One region of the Kluyvera sp. NPDC087067 genome, then DNA from elsewhere that is predicted to be linked to it. Evidence: predicted binding sites of a transcription regulator. Region 1 holds the regulator's gene; each other region holds the start of a gene.
What was found. The regulator sigma-54, encoded in region 1, starts transcription at its own class of promoters, with help from an activator protein. The targets are predictions, from matches to a motif close to GTTGGCACANNTTTCGCTNT.

Region 2: the regulator sigma-54 is predicted to act here: its motif matches at 4,797-4,816, upstream of glnK (P-II family nitrogen regulator).
Region 3: the regulator sigma-54 is predicted to act here: its motif matches at 3,906-3,925, upstream of ACIPDS_RS10610 (branched-chain amino acid ABC transporter substrate-binding protein).

The regions. Positions count from the first base shown of each region.
Region 1 is NZ_JBIUZS010000002.1:677,584-683,488, forward strand. Features, by position in the region: gene kdsC (3-deoxy-manno-octulosonate-8-phosphatase KdsC) at 1-260, shown strand, start outside; gene lptC (LPS export ABC transporter periplasmic protein LptC) at 257-832, shown strand; gene lptA (lipopolysaccharide ABC transporter substrate-binding protein LptA) at 801-1,355, shown strand; gene lptB (LPS export ABC transporter ATP-binding protein) at 1,362-2,087, shown strand; gene rpoN (RNA polymerase factor sigma-54) at 2,132-3,565, shown strand; gene hpf (ribosome hibernation promoting factor) at 3,588-3,875, shown strand; gene ptsN (PTS IIA-like nitrogen regulatory protein PtsN) at 3,932-4,420, shown strand; gene rapZ (RNase adapter RapZ) at 4,454-5,308, shown strand; gene npr (PTS phosphocarrier protein NPr) at 5,305-5,577, shown strand; gene mtgA (monofunctional biosynthetic peptidoglycan transglycosylase) at 5,687-5,905, opposite strand, start outside.
Region 2 is NZ_JBIUZS010000004.1:200,685-206,589, reverse strand. Features, by position in the region: gene ACIPDS_RS12570 (hypothetical protein) at 18-233, opposite strand; gene ACIPDS_RS12565 (hypothetical protein) at 230-478, opposite strand; RNA gene ffs (signal recognition particle sRNA small type) at 770-866, opposite strand; gene ACIPDS_RS12555 (MGMT family protein) at 1,032-1,343, shown strand; gene ACIPDS_RS12550 (YbaY family lipoprotein) at 1,401-1,904, opposite strand; gene tesB (acyl-CoA thioesterase II) at 2,122-2,982, shown strand; gene amtB (ammonium transporter AmtB) at 3,089-4,375, opposite strand; gene glnK (P-II family nitrogen regulator) at 4,409-4,747, opposite strand; gene ACIPDS_RS12530 (SmdB family multidrug efflux ABC transporter permease/ATP-binding protein) at 4,957-5,905, opposite strand, start outside.
Region 3 is NZ_JBIUZS010000003.1:389,745-395,649, reverse strand. Features, by position in the region: gene ACIPDS_RS10625 (ABC transporter ATP-binding protein) at 1-246, opposite strand, end outside; gene livM (high-affinity branched-chain amino acid ABC transporter permease LivM) at 243-1,532, opposite strand; gene ACIPDS_RS10615 (branched-chain amino acid ABC transporter permease LivH) at 1,542-2,456, opposite strand; gene ACIPDS_RS10610 (branched-chain amino acid ABC transporter substrate-binding protein) at 2,523-3,644, opposite strand; gene ACIPDS_RS10605 (HAD family hydrolase) at 4,224-4,901, shown strand; tRNA gene ACIPDS_RS10600 (tRNA-Leu) at 5,060-5,145, opposite strand; tRNA gene ACIPDS_RS10595 (tRNA-Cys) at 5,157-5,230, opposite strand; tRNA gene ACIPDS_RS10590 (tRNA-Gly) at 5,270-5,345, opposite strand; gene pgsA (CDP-diacylglycerol--glycerol-3-phosphate 3-phosphatidyltransferase) at 5,497-5,905, opposite strand, start outside.

The sequences.
Region 1 (5,905 bases):
TCATTGCCTATCGCGAACTGCTGGCGAAGCTGGCGCTTGAGCCAAACCAGGTCGCTTACGTCGGTGACGATCTGATCGACTGGCCGGTTATGGCTGAAATCGGTTTGAGCGTTGCGGTTGCGGATGCACATCCGCTGCTGCTGCCACGCGCAGATTATGTCACCCGCATTGCAGGTGGTCGGGGTGCCGTCCGTGAAGTCTGCGACCTGCTGCTACTGGCGCAAGGGAAGCTGGAAGAAGCCAAAGGGCAATCGATATGAGTAAAACCAGACGTTGGGTTATTATTGTGCTGGCACTGGTGGCGCTTGTCCTCATCGGCCTGAATCTCGCCGATAAGGATGAAGTGAGTCCGCAAGCGCTCAACACCAGCGACCCAACCTATAAAAGCGAACATACCGACACGGTAGTTTACAGCCCGGAAGGCGCTCTGAGTTATCGGCTTATCGCCGAGCATGTGGAGTATTTTTCCGATCAGGCAATATCGTGGTTTACCCATCCGGTATTGACCACTTTTGACGCAAACAAGGTACCAACCTGGTCGATTAAAGCCGATAAAGCCAAGCTGACCAACGATCGCATGCTGTACCTCTACGGGCACGTTGAAATCAACGCGCTGACAGAAGATGCACAACTGCGTAAGATTACGACGGATAACGCCCAGGTAAACCTGATTACTCAGGATGTTGCCTCTGACGATCTGGTGACGTTATACGGAACAACATTTAATTCCAGCGGCCTGAAAATGCGCGGCAATTTACGCAGCAAAAACGCCGAGTTGATTGAAAAGGTTAGAACCTCTTATGAAATTCAGAAAAAACAAACTCAGCCTTAAGCTTGCGCTCGCCGGCACATTGCTGGCGGCCAGCCTGCCAGCCATGGCGCTCACCGGGGATACCGATCAGCCGATTCATATCGAATCCGATCAGCAGTCGCTGGATATGCAGGGCAACGTGGTTACCTTTACCGGCAACGTTGTGGTCACCCAGGGCACGATCAAAATCAACGCCGATAAAGTGGTTGTGACCCGTCCTGCGGATCAAAAAGGCAAAGAAGTGATCGACGGTTACGGTAATCCAGCGACCTTCTATCAGATGCAGGACAACGGCAAGCCGGTGAAAGGTCATGCCTCAAAAATGCATTATGAATTGCAGAATGATTTCGTGGTGCTGACCGGCAACGCCTACCTTGAGCAGCTTGATAGTAATATCAAAGGCGACAAGATCACCTATCTGGTCAAAGAACAGAAAATGCAAGCGTTTAGCGACAAAGGCAAACGCGTCACTACCGTTCTGGTTCCGTCGCAGCTGCAGGACAAATCCAAAGATCAGGCCCCGGCCCAGAAGAAGAGTAACTAATTCGTTATGGCGACATTAACTGCAAAAAATCTGGCGAAGGCTTATAAAGGCCGTCGCGTGGTGGAAGATGTCAGTCTGACCGTAAATTCCGGTGAGATTGTCGGTCTGCTTGGGCCAAACGGTGCAGGTAAAACCACCACTTTCTACATGGTGGTTGGGATCGTCTCGCGTGATGCGGGCAATATCATCATTGATGACGAAGATATCAGCCTGCTGCCGCTGCATGCCCGTGCCCGACGCGGGATTGGCTATCTGCCGCAGGAAGCGTCTATCTTCCGTCGTCTGAGCGTCTATGACAACCTGATGGCGGTGCTGCAGATCCGTGACGATCTGACTAAAGAGCAGCGCGAAGACCGCGCAAAAGAACTGATGGAAGAGTTCCACATCGAACACCTGCGTGACAGCCTGGGTCAGGCGCTTTCCGGTGGTGAACGTCGACGAGTGGAAATCGCCCGTGCGCTCGCGGCAAACCCGAAGTTTATCCTGCTGGATGAACCGTTTGCTGGCGTTGACCCCATCTCCGTTATCGACATTAAACGCATTATTGAACATCTGCGTGACAGCGGCCTTGGCGTACTGATTACTGACCACAACGTGCGTGAAACGTTAGCCGTCTGCGAACGTGCCTATATCGTCAGCCAGGGGCATCTGATTGCCCACGGTACCCCTCAGGAGATCCTACAAGACGAACATGTTAAACGCGTGTATCTTGGGGAAGACTTCAGACTCTGATAGGGTATGGATAACGACGTTAGTGGGAGAGATTCGTTCTGAACATGAAGCAAGGTTTGCAATTAAGGCTCAGCCAACAGCTTGCCATGACGCCGCAGTTGCAGCAGGCAATTCGTCTGTTGCAGTTGTCGACGCTGGAACTTCAGCAGGAACTCCAGCAGGCGCTGGAGAGTAACCCCCTGCTTGAGCAAACCGATCTTCACGAGGAAGTAGACACTCAGGAACCCGTTGATACCGAAACGTTAGACAGCGTTGATGCGCTGGAAAAGCCAGATATGCCCGAGGAGCTGCCGCTTGACGCCAGCTGGGACGAAATCTACACCGCCGGAACGCCATCAGGCACCGGTGTCGATTACCAGGACGACGAGCTGCCGGTTTACCAGGGCGAAACCACCCAGTCACTGCAGGATTATCTGATGTGGCAGGTAGAATTGACGCCGTTTACCGATACCGATAGAGCCATTGCCACTTCCATTGTCGACGCGGTGGACGACACCGGTTATCTCACCGTCACGGTAGAAGATATCCATGAAGGCATTGGCGATGATGAAATCGGTCTCGATGAAGTCGAAGCCGTCTTAAAGCGAATCCAGCGTTTCGATCCGGTTGGCGTTGCCGCCAAAGATCTGCGCGACTGTCTGCTGATCCAACTCTCCCAATTCGCACCGGATACCCCGCGTATTACCGAAGCCCGATTAATCATCAGCGATCATCTCGATCTTCTCGCCAACCACGACTTCCGTTCACTTATGCGCGTTACGCGCTTAAAAGAAGATGTGCTCAAAGAAGCGGTCGATCTGATTCAGTCACTCGATCCTCGTCCGGGGCAGTCGATCCAGACCGGTGAGCCGGAGTATGTGATCCCTGATGTGCTGGTGCGCAAAGTGAACGGTCGCTGGATGGTTGAGCTTAATTCCGACAGCATTCCGCGCTTGCAGATAAACCAGCACTACGCGGGCATGTGCAATAACGTCCGTAATGATGCCGATAGCCAGTTCATCCGCAGCAATTTACAGGATGCGAAGTGGCTGATTAAAAGCCTTGAGAGCCGTAATGACACGCTTTTGCGCGTGAGCCGCTGCATTGTTGAGCAGCAGCAGGCCTTTTTCGATCTTGGCGAAGAACACATGAAACCGATGGTGCTGGCCGATATCGCCCAGACCGTCGAAATGCACGAGTCCACCATTTCGCGTGTCACCACGCAGAAGTATTTGCATAGCCCAAGGGGCATTTTTGAGCTTAAGTATTTCTTCTCCAGCCACGTCAGTACTGAGGGCGGCGGCGAAGCCTCGTCCACGGCCATTCGTGCATTGGTGAAGAAGTTAATTGCAGCGGAAAATCCCGCAAAACCACTGAGCGACAGTAAACTGACCACCCTACTCTCCGATCAGGGTATCATGGTGGCGCGGCGTACCGTTGCAAAGTACCGAGAGTCTTTATCCATCCCGCCGTCAAATCAGCGTAAACAGCTGGTCTGACTCTACTGATAAGGAAGACACTATGCAGCTCAACATCACTGGACACAACGTCGAAATTACCGAGGCGATGCGCGAATTTGTTAATACCAAATTCGTGAAGCTCGAGCAGTATTTCGAGAGGATCAATCAGGTCTACATTGTGTTAAAAGTGGAGAAATTGACGCACATCTCGGATGCAACGTTGCACGTTAACGGCGGCGAGCTTCACGCTAGCGCGGAAGGCAAAGATATGTACGCCGCCATCGATGGCTTGATCGACAAACTGTCGAGACAGTTAAACAAGCATAAAGATAAACTAAAACAACATTGATTGTCCGAGCAGCCGCCCGATATGCTCCGTATACCGGGCGGTGCTTAGGTGAAATTATGACAAATACTGATTCAGCTCTACAACTGAGCAATGTCCTTAACCAGGAATGTACCCGCAGTGCTGTGCACTGTCAGAGTAAAAAACGTGCGCTGGAAATCATCAGCGAGCTGGCGGCCAAACAGCTAAGCCTGCCTCCGCAGGTGGTGTTTGAAGCCATTCTGACCCGTGAAAAAATGGGCAGTACCGGCATTGGCAACGGCATCGCGATTCCGCACGGTAAACTGGAAGAGGATACGACGCGCGCGGTAGGCGTTTTCGTGCAGCTGGAAACACCGATTGCCTTCGATGCCATCGACAATCAGCCTGTTGATTTACTGTTTGCGCTTCTGGTGCCAGCAGATCAGACCAAAACCCACCTGCATACGCTCTCTTTGGTGGCGAAACGTCTGGCGGATAAAACCATTTGCCGTCGTCTGCGTTCTGCGCAGAGCGACGAAGAGCTGTATCAAATCATCACCGATACAGAAACTCACGATGATGCGTAATGGACATCACATCGTACTGAGGAGAAACGGTACATGGTACTGATGATCGTCAGCGGCCGCTCTGGCTCGGGAAAATCTGTTGCCCTGCGTGCGCTGGAAGATATGGGGTTTTACTGCGTTGATAACCTGCCGGTGGTGTTGCTGCCGGAGCTGGCTAAGACGCTTGCCGACCGCGAAATCTCGGCGGCTGTCAGCATTGACGTGCGTAACATGCCGGAGACGCCGGAGATTTTTGAACGGGCAATGGAAAGCCTGCCGGATAACTTCTCCCCTCAATTGCTGTTCCTCGATGCTGACCGCAATACCCTGATTCGTCGCTACAGCGATACGCGTCGCCTTCATCCTCTCTCCAGCAAAAATCTGTCACTGGAAAGCGCCATCGATGAGGAGAGCAATCTGCTGGAACCGCTGCGTTCCCGCGCTGACCTTATCGTCGACACTTCCGAAATGTCCGTTCACGAGCTTGCCGAGATGCTGCGTACCCGCCTGTTGGGTAAACGTGAGCGCGAGCTAACGATGGTGTTCGAATCCTTCGGCTTCAAGCACGGTATTCCTATCGATGCCGACTACGTTTTTGACGTGCGCTTCCTGCCAAACCCGCACTGGGATCCGAAACTGCGACCGATGACCGGCCTTGATAAGCCAGTCGCCGCATTCCTCGACCGGCACACAGAAGTTCACAACTTTATTTACCAGACCCGCAGCTATCTTGAGCTATGGTTACCTATGCTGGAAACCAACAACCGTAGCTACCTGACGGTCGCCATTGGTTGTACCGGCGGTAAGCACCGTTCAGTGTACGTTGCCGAACAGTTGGCTGACTACTTCCGTTCACGCGGCAAGAACGTGCAATCTCGTCATCGGACGCTGGAAAAACGTAAATCATGACCGTAAAGCAGACCGTTGAAATCACCAATAAGCTGGGTATGCACGCGCGCCCGGCAATGAAGCTGTTTGAGTTGATGCAGGATTTTGATGCGGAAGTGCTGCTGCGCAACGATGAAGGCACGGTAGCAGAAGCCAATAGTGTGATTGCGCTGCTGATGCTGGACTCTGCTAAGGGTCGTCAGATTGAGGTGGAAGCCACCGGCCCGCAGGAAGTGGAAGCGCTGGCGGCGGTGATTGCGCTATTTAACGCTGGGTTCGACGAAGACTAGTCACGCCCCGGGCGACCAGAACGGTGTAGGCCGGATAAGGCGAAGCCGCCATCCGGCAATGGCGCAACGCCTGATGGCGGCTTTGCCTTATCAGGCCTACAAGATATTGCTAATAGAGCTTATTCTCGCGCATAAACCCTTCCCCGCCCAACTGACGCATCTGGCGCATAATCCACGCCTGACGACTGTGCACGTAGCCCGTTGGCGCGTTTGCCTTAAAGCGAATCGGATTCGGCAGCACCGCCGCTAACAGCGCGGCTTCCGAGATCGTCAATTTGCTGGCAGGCTTATGGAAATAGCGCTGTGACGCCGCTTCAACGCCAAAAAC
Region 2 (5,905 bases), on a different contig from region 1:
CGTCACCCAATAATATATTAATGCTGCGGAGGAATCGGGAATCCTTTCAGGGATATCACAAAGGATTCTCCCTCTTTTTTAATTTTTGCACCGGTATCGCACCAGTCAGAGGCGATGCGAAAGAACTCATCGCTGCCAACGTCCCAGTTAAGAAGAACATGTTTGACATAGCCTGAGCGTAACAGATTGCAGGCTTCACTGTAGTTACACGCTATTGACGGTTGCTGTTTCATTTTCTCTTCTTCAGGATTTTTCGTAATGCTTTGATTTCTTTAGGCGTAAATGGCGAAACGTCCTCTTCCGTATGCTGACTGTCGACGTCATCTTCACATACACCCGCCAGTTCCTGGTTCTCGAATGCAAACTGCAGGAGCTTTTCGGTCGCGGCACTTAAGGTCAGACTGTTCGCTTCGGCGTAATGGCGAAGGCTTTCTTTAACGGTTTCATCAATTTTCACATTGAGCACTGCGACTGTCATGTTGACCTCTTCCCGTATCGACGCGCAACGGCGCGGCTAAAGTGGTTTTTGTATTTTTTCTGTAATAACTAATACATGAAAGCCACAATGCATTCCACAAATATATTTATAGTAGGATGCGCCATCTAAATAGCCGATATTAATTTAAAGGGAATTTGTGACAGTATTATGACAAGCAAATGAAATTTAATAAGATATAAATAAGAGTGAAGCGGGAATTAACCATAATAAGGCTATGGCTAAAATAGAGAACGTCAGGTGATTTTTCGGGAGGGCTGAATTGGGTGGGGGCCCTGCCAGCTACATCCCGGCACACGCGTCATCTGCCCTGGCTGCTTCCTTCCGGACCTGACCTGGTGAACAGAGTAGCGTTGCGGGAGAACCAACAGAGCCCCCATTGAGAGCGTTGTTCCCAACGCGCTGGCGCATTATCACTGCTGAGCCCGGCAATTGCAAGCTATCGGCTTTCACATGCTGGATTCTTGCACAATCCTCTCTTCACAGCAGACGTTTAGCTGATTATGCTGAACATTCCTCCTTCAGGAATAGAACAATGGAAGCAGTAGACTCGTTCCCCCATCGCGTATGGCAAATCGTCGCCGCTATCCCCGCAGGTTACGTCACCACCTACGGTGAAGTCGCCAGACTGGCCGGGTCGCCTCGCGCAGCGAGACAGGTTGGTGGTGTGCTAAGACGCCTGCCGGAAGGTTCTACGCTGCCGTGGTTCCGGGTGGTTAATCGTCATGGGGCAATTTCACTCACCGGGCCCGATCTTCAGCGGCAACGTCAGGCGCTGCTGGCCGATGGCGTGCAGGTTTCAGGCAATGGGCAAATTGATTTGCAGAAATATCGCTGGCGATATTAAAGAGTGTGGTGGGATAAACTTAAAAAAAAATGCCCTCGCAATGAGGGCATTCGTCGATTACGGGATCTGCACCGGGGCAGTATCTTTAACCGGAGCCGCGGAGGTATCCGGTACTGGAACCGCCGTTTGCTGCACTGGAACCAGAATCAAATCAGCTTTGGTTCCGTTATGGTTAATCACTTCCTGAATGGTGTCAGTGATAAACAGCAGCTTACCATCAACCGTGACGGCTGCGCTCAGCAGGATACGCGCATTTGGCTGGATATCCGCTGGGTTAAATGGCAGCACAAAGCTAAATGGTGCCTGCTTCCCATCGGTACGGAACACTTTCTGCGCCAGTACTTTTGACGGTGCGTCGGCAAGCGAGGCATCGGACAGGGTTACCGTTAATACCGCATTCGGTGGCAATGCCACTTTCTGACGGATCAATACGTTACCGGTGACGCTCGGGCCCGCAATGGCCTGAACGGCTTCTGGGGTATGATTTTGCTGGTGCGTCTGCGAACAGCCCGCGAGGGCAAGTGCAACCGCCAAACCGCTTAAGATCGGCACAAGTTTCATTAGCATTCTCCTTTTCGCTCACTCGAATTAAGGCCATTTTCTCAATTGAGTGACAACGCCTTAACAAACTTAACCGCTCAAGTGTGGCACATAATTTACATTTATGCCTGTAAACGGCCGATTATTCAGATAATTGAACCCATCGGACCACTGAGTAAATTACGTTATAATGGAGAGATACACCTGCCGTATGACAGTAAAATTATAGAGGGTACTAATGAGCCAGGCGCTATCAAATCTGCTGACATTAATGAATCTGGAAAGAATTGAAGAAGGCCTGTTTCGCGGGCAAAGCGAAGATCTGGGTCTGCGTCAGGTCTTTGGCGGACAGGTTGTCGGCCAGGCACTGTATGCCGCCAAAGAGACCGTTCCTGCAGACCGCTTAGTTCACTCGTTTCACAGCTATTTCCTGCGCCCTGGGGACAGCCAGAAGCCAATCATTTACGACGTGGAAGTGCTGCGCGACGGAAATAGCTTCAGCGCCCGCCGCGTGGCTGCCATCCAAAACGGCAAACCGATTTTCTATATGACGGCATCATTCCAGGCCCCTGAACCGGGTTACGAGCACCAGAAAAACATGCCAGAGGCACCATCGCCGGAGGGGCTGCCTTCAGAGACGGATATCGCCCGCTCTCTGTCGCATCTGTTGCCGCCGCAGGTCGCTGAGAAGTTTTTGTGCGATAAGCCGATTGAGATCCGCCCGGTGAAATTCCACAACCCATTAAAAGGTCACACCGCCGAACCGCGCCGTCAGGTATGGATGCGGGCCAATGGCGCTGTGCCGGACGATTTGCATATTCATCAGTATCTGCTGGGCTACGCCTCTGATTTCAACTTCCTGCCGGTCGCGTTGCAACCGCACGGCGTCGGCTTCCTTGAGCCGGGCATGCAGGTTGCCACCATCGATCATTCGATGTGGTTCCATCGCCCGTTTAATTTAAATAATTGGCTGCTGTATAGCGTGGAAAGTACGTCGGCTTCAAGCGCCAGAGGCTTTGTTCGCGGTGAGTTTTATACCGAGGACGGGGTACTTGTTGCTTCAACGGTACAGGAAGGGGTGATGCGTAACCGAGGGTAATCCGCTGGTAGCCCGTCCAGGCGCAGCGCCGCCGGGAATTCCCCGGAGTCGGTGCTCACGCACCTCGTCCGGGCTACCATTGCAGATATTCAATTATCGACAGGATTTATGCGTTATAGGCATTTTCGCCGTGGCTGTTCACGTCGAGACCTTCACGTTCCTGCTCTTCCGAAACGCGCAGACCCACCGTCAAATCAGCAACTTTGTAGCCAATAAAGGCGACAACACCCGACCAGACGATGGTGATGCCAATGCTCTCCAGCTGCACGAGAACCTGATGCCCCATGGTGACGCCTTCGGCATACCCCACACCGCCAAGCGATGTTGAAGCGAAAATACCGGTCAGGATACAGCCAATAATTCCGCAAACGCCGTGTACCCCGAACACATCGCAAGGATCATCTACGCGCAGTACGCGCTTCAAGGAAGTGACGCCCCACAGCCCGGCCAGCCCGGCAACAATCCCCAGAATCAGTGCGCCACCCACCCCGATAAAACCACATGCTGGTGTGATAGCCACAAGGCCTGCAATCGCCCCGGAACACGCGCCCAGCAGTGAAGGTTTACCACGCAGCGCCCACTCACCAAACACCCAGCCGAGAATCGCCGCAGCGGTCGCCACAACGGTGTTGACAAAAGCCAGACCGGCAATTTCGTTGGCCGCGCTTGCCGAACCGGCGTTGAAGCCAAACCAGCCGAAATAGAGGATCGCGGTGCCGATAAATACCATCGGCAGGTTGTGCGGCTTGAAGGCTTCTTTGCCAAAGCCCACGCGCTTGCCAATCAGATAAGCCCCCACCAGCCCCGCCACCGCGGCGTTGATGTGCACCACCGTGCCACCCGCAAAATCAAGCGCGCCGTGACTTCCCAACAGACCGCCGCCCCAGACCATATGCGCAATCGGCACGTAGGAAAGCGTCAGCCAAATGACCACGAAAATCAGCACCGCAGAGAAGCGAATACGTTCCGCCAGCGCGCCCACAATCAGCCCGACGGTAATACAGGCGAAGGAACCCTGGAACGCAACGTGGATATACTGATAGAAGGTGCCCATGGGGTCAGTAATTTTAATATTTTTCAGCATCACCCAGTCGAAGCTGCCAAAGAAGCTGCCGCCGGTGCCAAAAGCTAAAGAGTAGCCATAAATCACCCACAGTACGCAGACCAGCGCGAAAGTCACCGCGACCTGCGTCAGCATAGAGAGCACGTTTTTACCGCGGATAAGTCCACCGTAAAACAGGGCAATGCCGGGGATGGTCATAAACAACACCAGCGCGGTACAAATCATCATAAAAGCGTTATCGGCTTTATCGATGGTAGCAGGCGCCGCCATGGCCAGACCCGGCAACAGTGCCAATGCGCTCAACCCCGTTTTCACGATTATTTTTTTCATCATCTTTATCCCTATCACTGTGCTGGCTGGGAATTACAGCGCGGCTTCGTCGGCTTCGCCGGTACGAATACGGATGACGCGCTGCAGTTCGGCGACAAAAATCTTACCGTCACCAATTTTTCCGGTATAAGCGGCTTTGCTGACAACATCGACCACTTCATCGAGCTGATCGTCGGCGATAGCCACATCAATCTTTACTTTCGGCAGGAAATTGACGCTGTATTCCGCACCGCGGTACAGCTCGGCATGGCCTTTCTGGCGACCGAAGCCTTTCACTTCCGTCACCGTTAAGCCCTGAATGCCAATGGAAGACAGCGCTTCGCGAACGTCTTCGAGTTTGAATGGTTTGATTACCACGGTAACCAGCTTCATAGATCCCCTCCAGTCAGAATTCGGTAATGGCCGTGAACACGAAAGAGATAAAGCAAGGGACGTGCCAGAAATGAAAATCATCAGGCTGAGCGTGGAAATCAGGGAGGTTGGCAATCCTTTAGAAAGTCGTAAAAACAAAAACGCACCATGCGGGTGCATGATGCGTTTCACAAAAGCATTCTGTTAGAAAAATGCCTGACGCTGGTGCATCAAGAGGTTAATGCTTCGTCCTGAGCGCTGGCGGCCAGTTCTTCTCCCGCCAGCTGAAGCTGATACATTTGCCAGTATCGCCCTTTTTCTTCAAGCAGTTGCTGGTGTGAACCCTGCTCGACGGCGTGCCCACGATGAAGCACCATGATGGTGTCCGCATCCACAATGGTCGATAAGCGGTGCGCAATCACCACCAGCGTCGTGTGCTGGCGCACGGCGGCCAGCGCATGCTGAATAGCCTGCTCGGTACCCGAGTCGATATTGGCCGTTGCTTCATCGAGAATCAGCACCTGCGGCGTATCAACCAGCACCCGCGCCAGCGCCAGTAGCTGCTTTTGCCCCACTGAAAGGTTATTCCCTTGCTCGCCCAGATGGGTATAAATACCGTCGCTCATCGCGCGCGCCAGCTCCGCCAGCTGCACCGTTTCGAGAACCTGCCAAACCTGCGCTTCACTGATATCACGCCCCAGGGTGACGTTAGCAAAGAATGAGTCCGCCAGCACCACCGGGTCTTGTTGCACCACGGCGATACCTTCCCGTAATACGGCGTGGCTTAGGCTTTGCAACGGCCGACCGCCGAGGCGAATTTCACCGGAATTCGGCGGATAGTAGCCCATCAGCAGGCTCGCCAGCGTACTTTTCCCGCTGCCGGTATGCCCTACCAGCGCCACAAAACTGCGCGCCGGGATCGACAATGAGATATTTTGCAGCACCATTTTGTCGTCACGATAGGCAAACGACACGTTATCGATATCAATGTCGCCATTCTCCAGCGGAGTCGTGTCCTCGCCATACTGCTGGCGCGGCCTGTCCATCAGTTCGAACACGCGCTCGCCCGCCACCACAGCCTGTTGCAGCATGGATTGCTGCGTGGTCAGCTCAATGAGCGGCTCATTGAGTCGGCCAAGATAGCTGATAAAGGCATACAGTACGCCGACCTGAATTGAG
Region 3 (5,905 bases), on a different contig from region 1:
AAATTTCTGCCCCAGGATCTGAATGACATTGGTCGACTTGCCGCGCGCACGAAAGAATATGTGCCCGCCGGAAGCTTTATAAAAGCCCGTAAGACAATTGAACACGGTCGTTTTTCCCGCACCGTTCGGCCCGATAAGCGCCGTAATCGAACCCCGCTCAACCTCAAGGTTGACGTCGTTTAGCGCCTTGATACCACCAAAATGCATCATCAGATGCTCAACGCTTAGAATAATGTCCCGGCTCATGGCGCCACCCCTTTACGCGTGGCAAAGCCGCTGCGGTTAATCCTTATTAACCCGCGCGGCCGCCAAATCATCATCACCACCATCAGCACGCCAAACAACAGCACGCGATACTCAGCAAAGCTTCTGAGCAGCTCAGGCGTGACGGTCAGCACGAACGCCGCCAGCACCACCCCGACGGTCGAGCCCATTCCGCCCAGCACCACGATGGCCAGGATCAGCGCCGACTCAAAGAAGGTGAACGATGTCGGATTGACAAATCCCTGATAGGTCGCGAAAAAGACCCCGGCAATCCCTGCCGTGGAAGCGCCCAGCGTAAAGGCCGACAGTTTGACCAGCACGTGATTAAGCCCCAGTGAACGGCAAGCAATTTCATCCTCACGCAGCGCTTCCCACGCGCGGCCAATCGGCATCCGCGTCAGGCGATGTTTGATGTACAGCACCGTCAATACGACCACCACCAGTACAGCGTAGATAAAGATAAACTTCAGGTTGGGGTTATAGGTCAGATGGAAAAATTCATGGAACGGCACGCCGCCATCTTTGGCGCGTCGGCCAAACTCAAGGCCAAAGAAGGTTGGCGGGGGTGCGGAGATTCCGTTCGGGCCGCCGGTGAAGCTCAGCCAGTTATTGAGCACCAGGCGGATAATCTCACCGAATCCAAGCGTCACAATCGCCAGATAATCGCCATGCATTCGCAATACAGGGAAACCGAGTAGCGCCCCTGCGGCGGCGGCCATCAGTGCCGCCAGCGGTAGCATCGACCAGAAACCTAATCCCAGATATTGATAACCTAACGCCAGACCGTAGGCCCCAATGGCATAGAAAGCGACATACCCCAGATCCAGTAACCCGGCGAGGCCAACCACAATATTGAGCCCAAGCCCCAACAACACATAGATAAGCCCGAGAATCGCTACCGTAAGCACATATTTGGTCGCCACAAACGGGAAACAGATAGCCAAAGCCAGCACCAGCGGGATTATCCATCGCATCCGGCTTTTATAGCCCACAGGACGCACGTATACCCCAGCGCTATCGCCTTCAAAACGGGCGGCAATGCGCCGCCCCGCCGAGGTCATCAGAAAGGCGCTCAGGATAAACCGCCCCACCATTACCGCGGCAATAATCCATACCAGGCGCTGTCCCTCGAAGTTGAAGCTGTAGCCATCCAGCACGACGCCGACTATTGGCCCAAAAAGAATAAGCGCCACCAGGCCTGAGAAGACGGTGTCGAGAATGCAGCGTTTGAGTGAAAAACCATCGTGTGAAGCCGTTTGCTGTGTCATGTTCAGCTCCTACACTTTGGCGACAATCGGGCGGCCCAGCAGCCCCTGAGGACGAAAAATCAGGATCACCACCAGCAGACCAAAAGAGAACACGTCTTTATAGTCGGAGTTCACAAGCCCTGAGAACTGCGCTTCCGCAATTCCCAGCAGCAATCCGCCGAGCATGGCCCCCGGCAGCGAGCCTATCCCGCCGAGCACGGCAGCGGTAAAAGCCTTGATGCCGATAATAAAACCGGCGTAGAAATCAAAAGTCCCGTAGTTCATGGTGATCAATACGCCCGCCAGACCGGCCATCGCCGCACCAATCATAAACACCAGCGAGATAACCCGGTCGGTGTTGATGCCCAGAATGGACGCCATTTTTCGATCCTGCTGCACCGCGCGGCACATCCGCCCCAGGCGCGTGTGACCAATTATCCAGGTCAGCAATAGCATCCCGGCAAGCGAGGCCAGCAGGATAAAGATTTTGGTATAGGTAATTTGCACAAACCCTTCGCCAATATGCAGACGCAGGACGCCGTCCAGCATCGTCGGTACCCCCTGCTGGCGAGGCCCCTGACTGATTTGCGCGTAGTTTTGCAGAATTAATGACATGCCGATGGCGGAGATAAGCGGTGCCAGTCGCGTCGAGTTGCGTAGCGGCTTGTAGGCGATGCGCTCAATCGTCCAACCGTAAACGCCGGTCACCACGATGGTAAAGACCAGCGTGCCGAGAATCAGCAGCGGAAACGAGTGCAGGCCAAAAAAGGACAGTAGCGCCAGACCAATGGCACAGAGATAAGCGGAAATCATATACACTTCACCGTGGGCGAAGTTAATCATGCCAATAATGCCGTACACCATGGTGTAGCCAATGGCTATCAATCCGTAGACCGAACCCAGCGTCAAACCATTGACGAGCTGTTGCAGAAAGAATGTTTCCATCATCGCGCGCTCTTGTTACAGGCTATTTTATTTAGCGCCGGTGCGTCACCACACCGGCGCTGAGCATTACTCAACTTCTTTGTATTTGCCTTTGTCATCCCACTGATAAACAACGTAGTCGGACACCTTCAGGTCGCCTTTGCTGTCCCAGGCTTTTTTGCCCATGACGGTTTCAACCGGATTGGCTTTCAGCCAGGCGCTGGCTTTGGCCGAGTCGGTACCGCCCGTGGCTTTAAACGCCGCGGCAATGGCCTGAATTGAGGCGTAGGAGTAGAGGGTGTAGCCTTCCGGCTCAAACTTGTTGCTGCGGAATTTCTCGATGACGGCTTTACCATCGGCAATAAGACGCGGATCTTTGCCGAAAGTCATATAAATGCCGTTGGTATATTGTGGGCCTCCGGCTGCGGTGACCATTTCTTCGTTCACAATACAGTCGCCGGAGAAGAATTTAGCCTGGACGCCCTGCTCACGCATTTGACGCACCAGCGGGCCCGCTTCGGGGTGGCAGCCGCCAAAGAACACCACATCCGGTTTCTGTGCACCAATTTTGGTCACCAGCGCGTTGAAGTCTTTCTCACCGCGCGACAGCCCTTCATACATCACATCTTTTACCCCGCGCTTGGCGAGCGCCGCACGCGTGGCATCAGCTAATCCCTGCCCGTAAGTGTCTTTATCGTGAATAATCACCACCCGCTTAGCTTTTAGCTTATCGATGATGAAATCACTGGCGACGCCACCCTGCTGGTCATCACGACCGCACATACGGAACATGTCGTTCATGCCGCGCTCGGTAATCAGCGGGTTAGTGGAACCAGGGGTAATGGCGAGGACTCCGGCGTCGTTATAGACCTCTGACGCGGGCATCGTGGAGGAGGAGCAGAAGTGACCGACAACGGCCTGAACTTTATCCTGATCGACCAGCCGGTTAGCCACCGACACGGCCTGTTTTGGTTCACAGGCATCGTCGCCCTGCACAAGTTTGATTTTTTCGCCGTTAATTCCCCCCGCGGCGTTAATATCTTCAGCAGCCTGAGTCGCCCCATGCCAGTACTGATCGCCATAGGTTGCGTTTGGCCCGGTAAAAGGCCCGGCAACCCCAATAACGATATCAGCCTGGGCGGAAAACGCCGTCACCAGACAACCTGCCAACACAAGAGAAAGCGGACTTCTAATTAATTTCAGTGACATTATTATCTACCTTAGCAAAGAGGTTTATGCATATACACAATGTCATTCGAGTTGGATCAAGGCGGCAAGGGAGCTAATCCCGGCAGCGTACATCAGTACGTGACTGGGGTGAGCGAGCGCAGCCAACACCGAAGCAACTTGAAGGATGAAGTGTAAAGCGGTGTGAAGCCGAACGACTGGCTCGTTCACCAAACAAACGACATCCTGACAATATCCTGCTGATAACGGCGAGGTTTCCTTACGCTTTTCAGGTCAAATCATCAAGCAAAATGGTTGCCAACTTTTTGCAACACTGCTCAGATATTCAACATTTTTGAGTATAGAGCGCCGTTTTAAGGCTTCCGGCCCGTTGAGATGAATTTACGGAGGGGATCACATCTGATTAACAATAAAGTACATAAATAATGCAATAGTCACGCTTTGTGCATTTTTACGATAAACAATGGCGGCGATGGTAGCGTATGGTGCATCGAAGAGATAAATGAGTGCAAGGGAACAGGACGCAGGGCTTTCAAAGATACCGTCATCCCCGCACTAATGTTAAAGTACGTTTTTAATGAAGCTTGCGAGAAACATGCAATGACGGGCATTGACCAGGAAAAAAAGATCCTTTCTGTTTTTGATTTCGACGGCACATTAACCCGCCACGATAGCTTTATTCCTTTTTTGAGATTTGCGTTTGGCCGCCGCCGGTTTAGCCAAAAAATGTTGCGGCTCGCCATTCCCTCGCTACAGTGCTTTCGCCGCAAATTAACCCGTGACGAGTTAAAGGAAGTGTTAATCACTACCTTCCTCGCCGGTACTGAAGAAAAATGGCTCCAGGACCGCGCGGAAGCTTACTGCCAAAAATACTGGAACAAGCTGATGCGCCCGGCTGGGCTTGTGGCGGTAGCAGCGGAAATCTCAACGGCTGCGGAAGTCACCCTGTGCTCCGCCTCACCGATGCTGGTACTGGCGCCGTTTGCTCAACGACTGGGGGTAAAATTAATTGGCACCCAGCTTGAAAGCAAAGATGGCGTTTTAACCGGACGCATTATCGGCCATAACTGCCGCTGTATTCAGAAAATCAAACGGCTGGAAGAGGTCTATGGCCCGCTCAGCCAGTATCATATTCGCGCCTGGGGCGACACGCGGGGAGATTATGAGATGCTGGCCACCGCCAGCGATGCACACTGGCGGCATTTCCACCCGGCGTGGGCACGGAAAAAAGATCCTATCACCGAGTTTCGTAACGAGTTTATGAAGGATTTAACGTGAGATAACGCCCTTCGGGGCGTTCTTGATGAAATTTCTAGTTTAGCGGTGTTCAGAGGAAATCATCTTCGGAAAGGGCAATTTCCTTCAGGCACAAAAAAACCACCCGTAGGTGGTTTCACGACACTGCTTATTGCTTTGATTATTCTGTATATTTCCCATGGTACCCGGAACGAGACTTGAACTCGTACAGCCTATGGCCGAGGGATTTTAAATCCCTTGTGTCTACCGATTCCACCATCCGGGCTCAGGGAAAATTGGAGGCGCGTTCCGGAGTCGAACCGGACTAGACGGATTTGCAATCCGCTACATAACCGCTTTGCTAACGCGCCTTTAAATCTTTAACACCCGCAACTGCCGATGTTTTAATTTGGAGCGGGAAACGAGACTCGAACTCGCGACCCCGACCTTGGCAAGGTCGTGCTCTACCAACTGAGCTATTCCCGCATTATCAAGTTGATTTGATAACCACTTGATTTTGCTATCGTCTGGCAATCAGTGCTGCCGTTCGATGCGTTGCATTCTACTTATCTCACGCGGTGAGTCAACGGTATTTTTCGCAACTTTGTATCGTTTGCTGAAAATAACGCCGAAACGATCACTCTTGAAGCAAATCGCCGCGTGCCGCATTCAAATATTGCAGCATTGACCACAGTGTTAATACCGCAGCCACGAGGAACAGAGCGATACCGGCCCACTCGACCCACATGTTAGGGCGCCACAGCATCCACACCAGCGCGGTCATTTGCGCGGTCGTTTTTACTTTGCCAATCCATGACACCGCAACGCTGCTGCGTTTACCCAGTTCCGCCATCCACTCACGCAGAGCGGAGATAATGATCTCACGTGCGATCATCGTGGCGGCAGGCAGCGTCACCCACCAGGTGTGATAATGCTCAGCCACCAGAACCATGGCGATAGCGACCATGACCTTATCGGCGACCGGATCAAGGAACGCCCCGAAACGGGTGCTCTGGTTCCAGCGACGGGCCAGATAACCGTCAAAC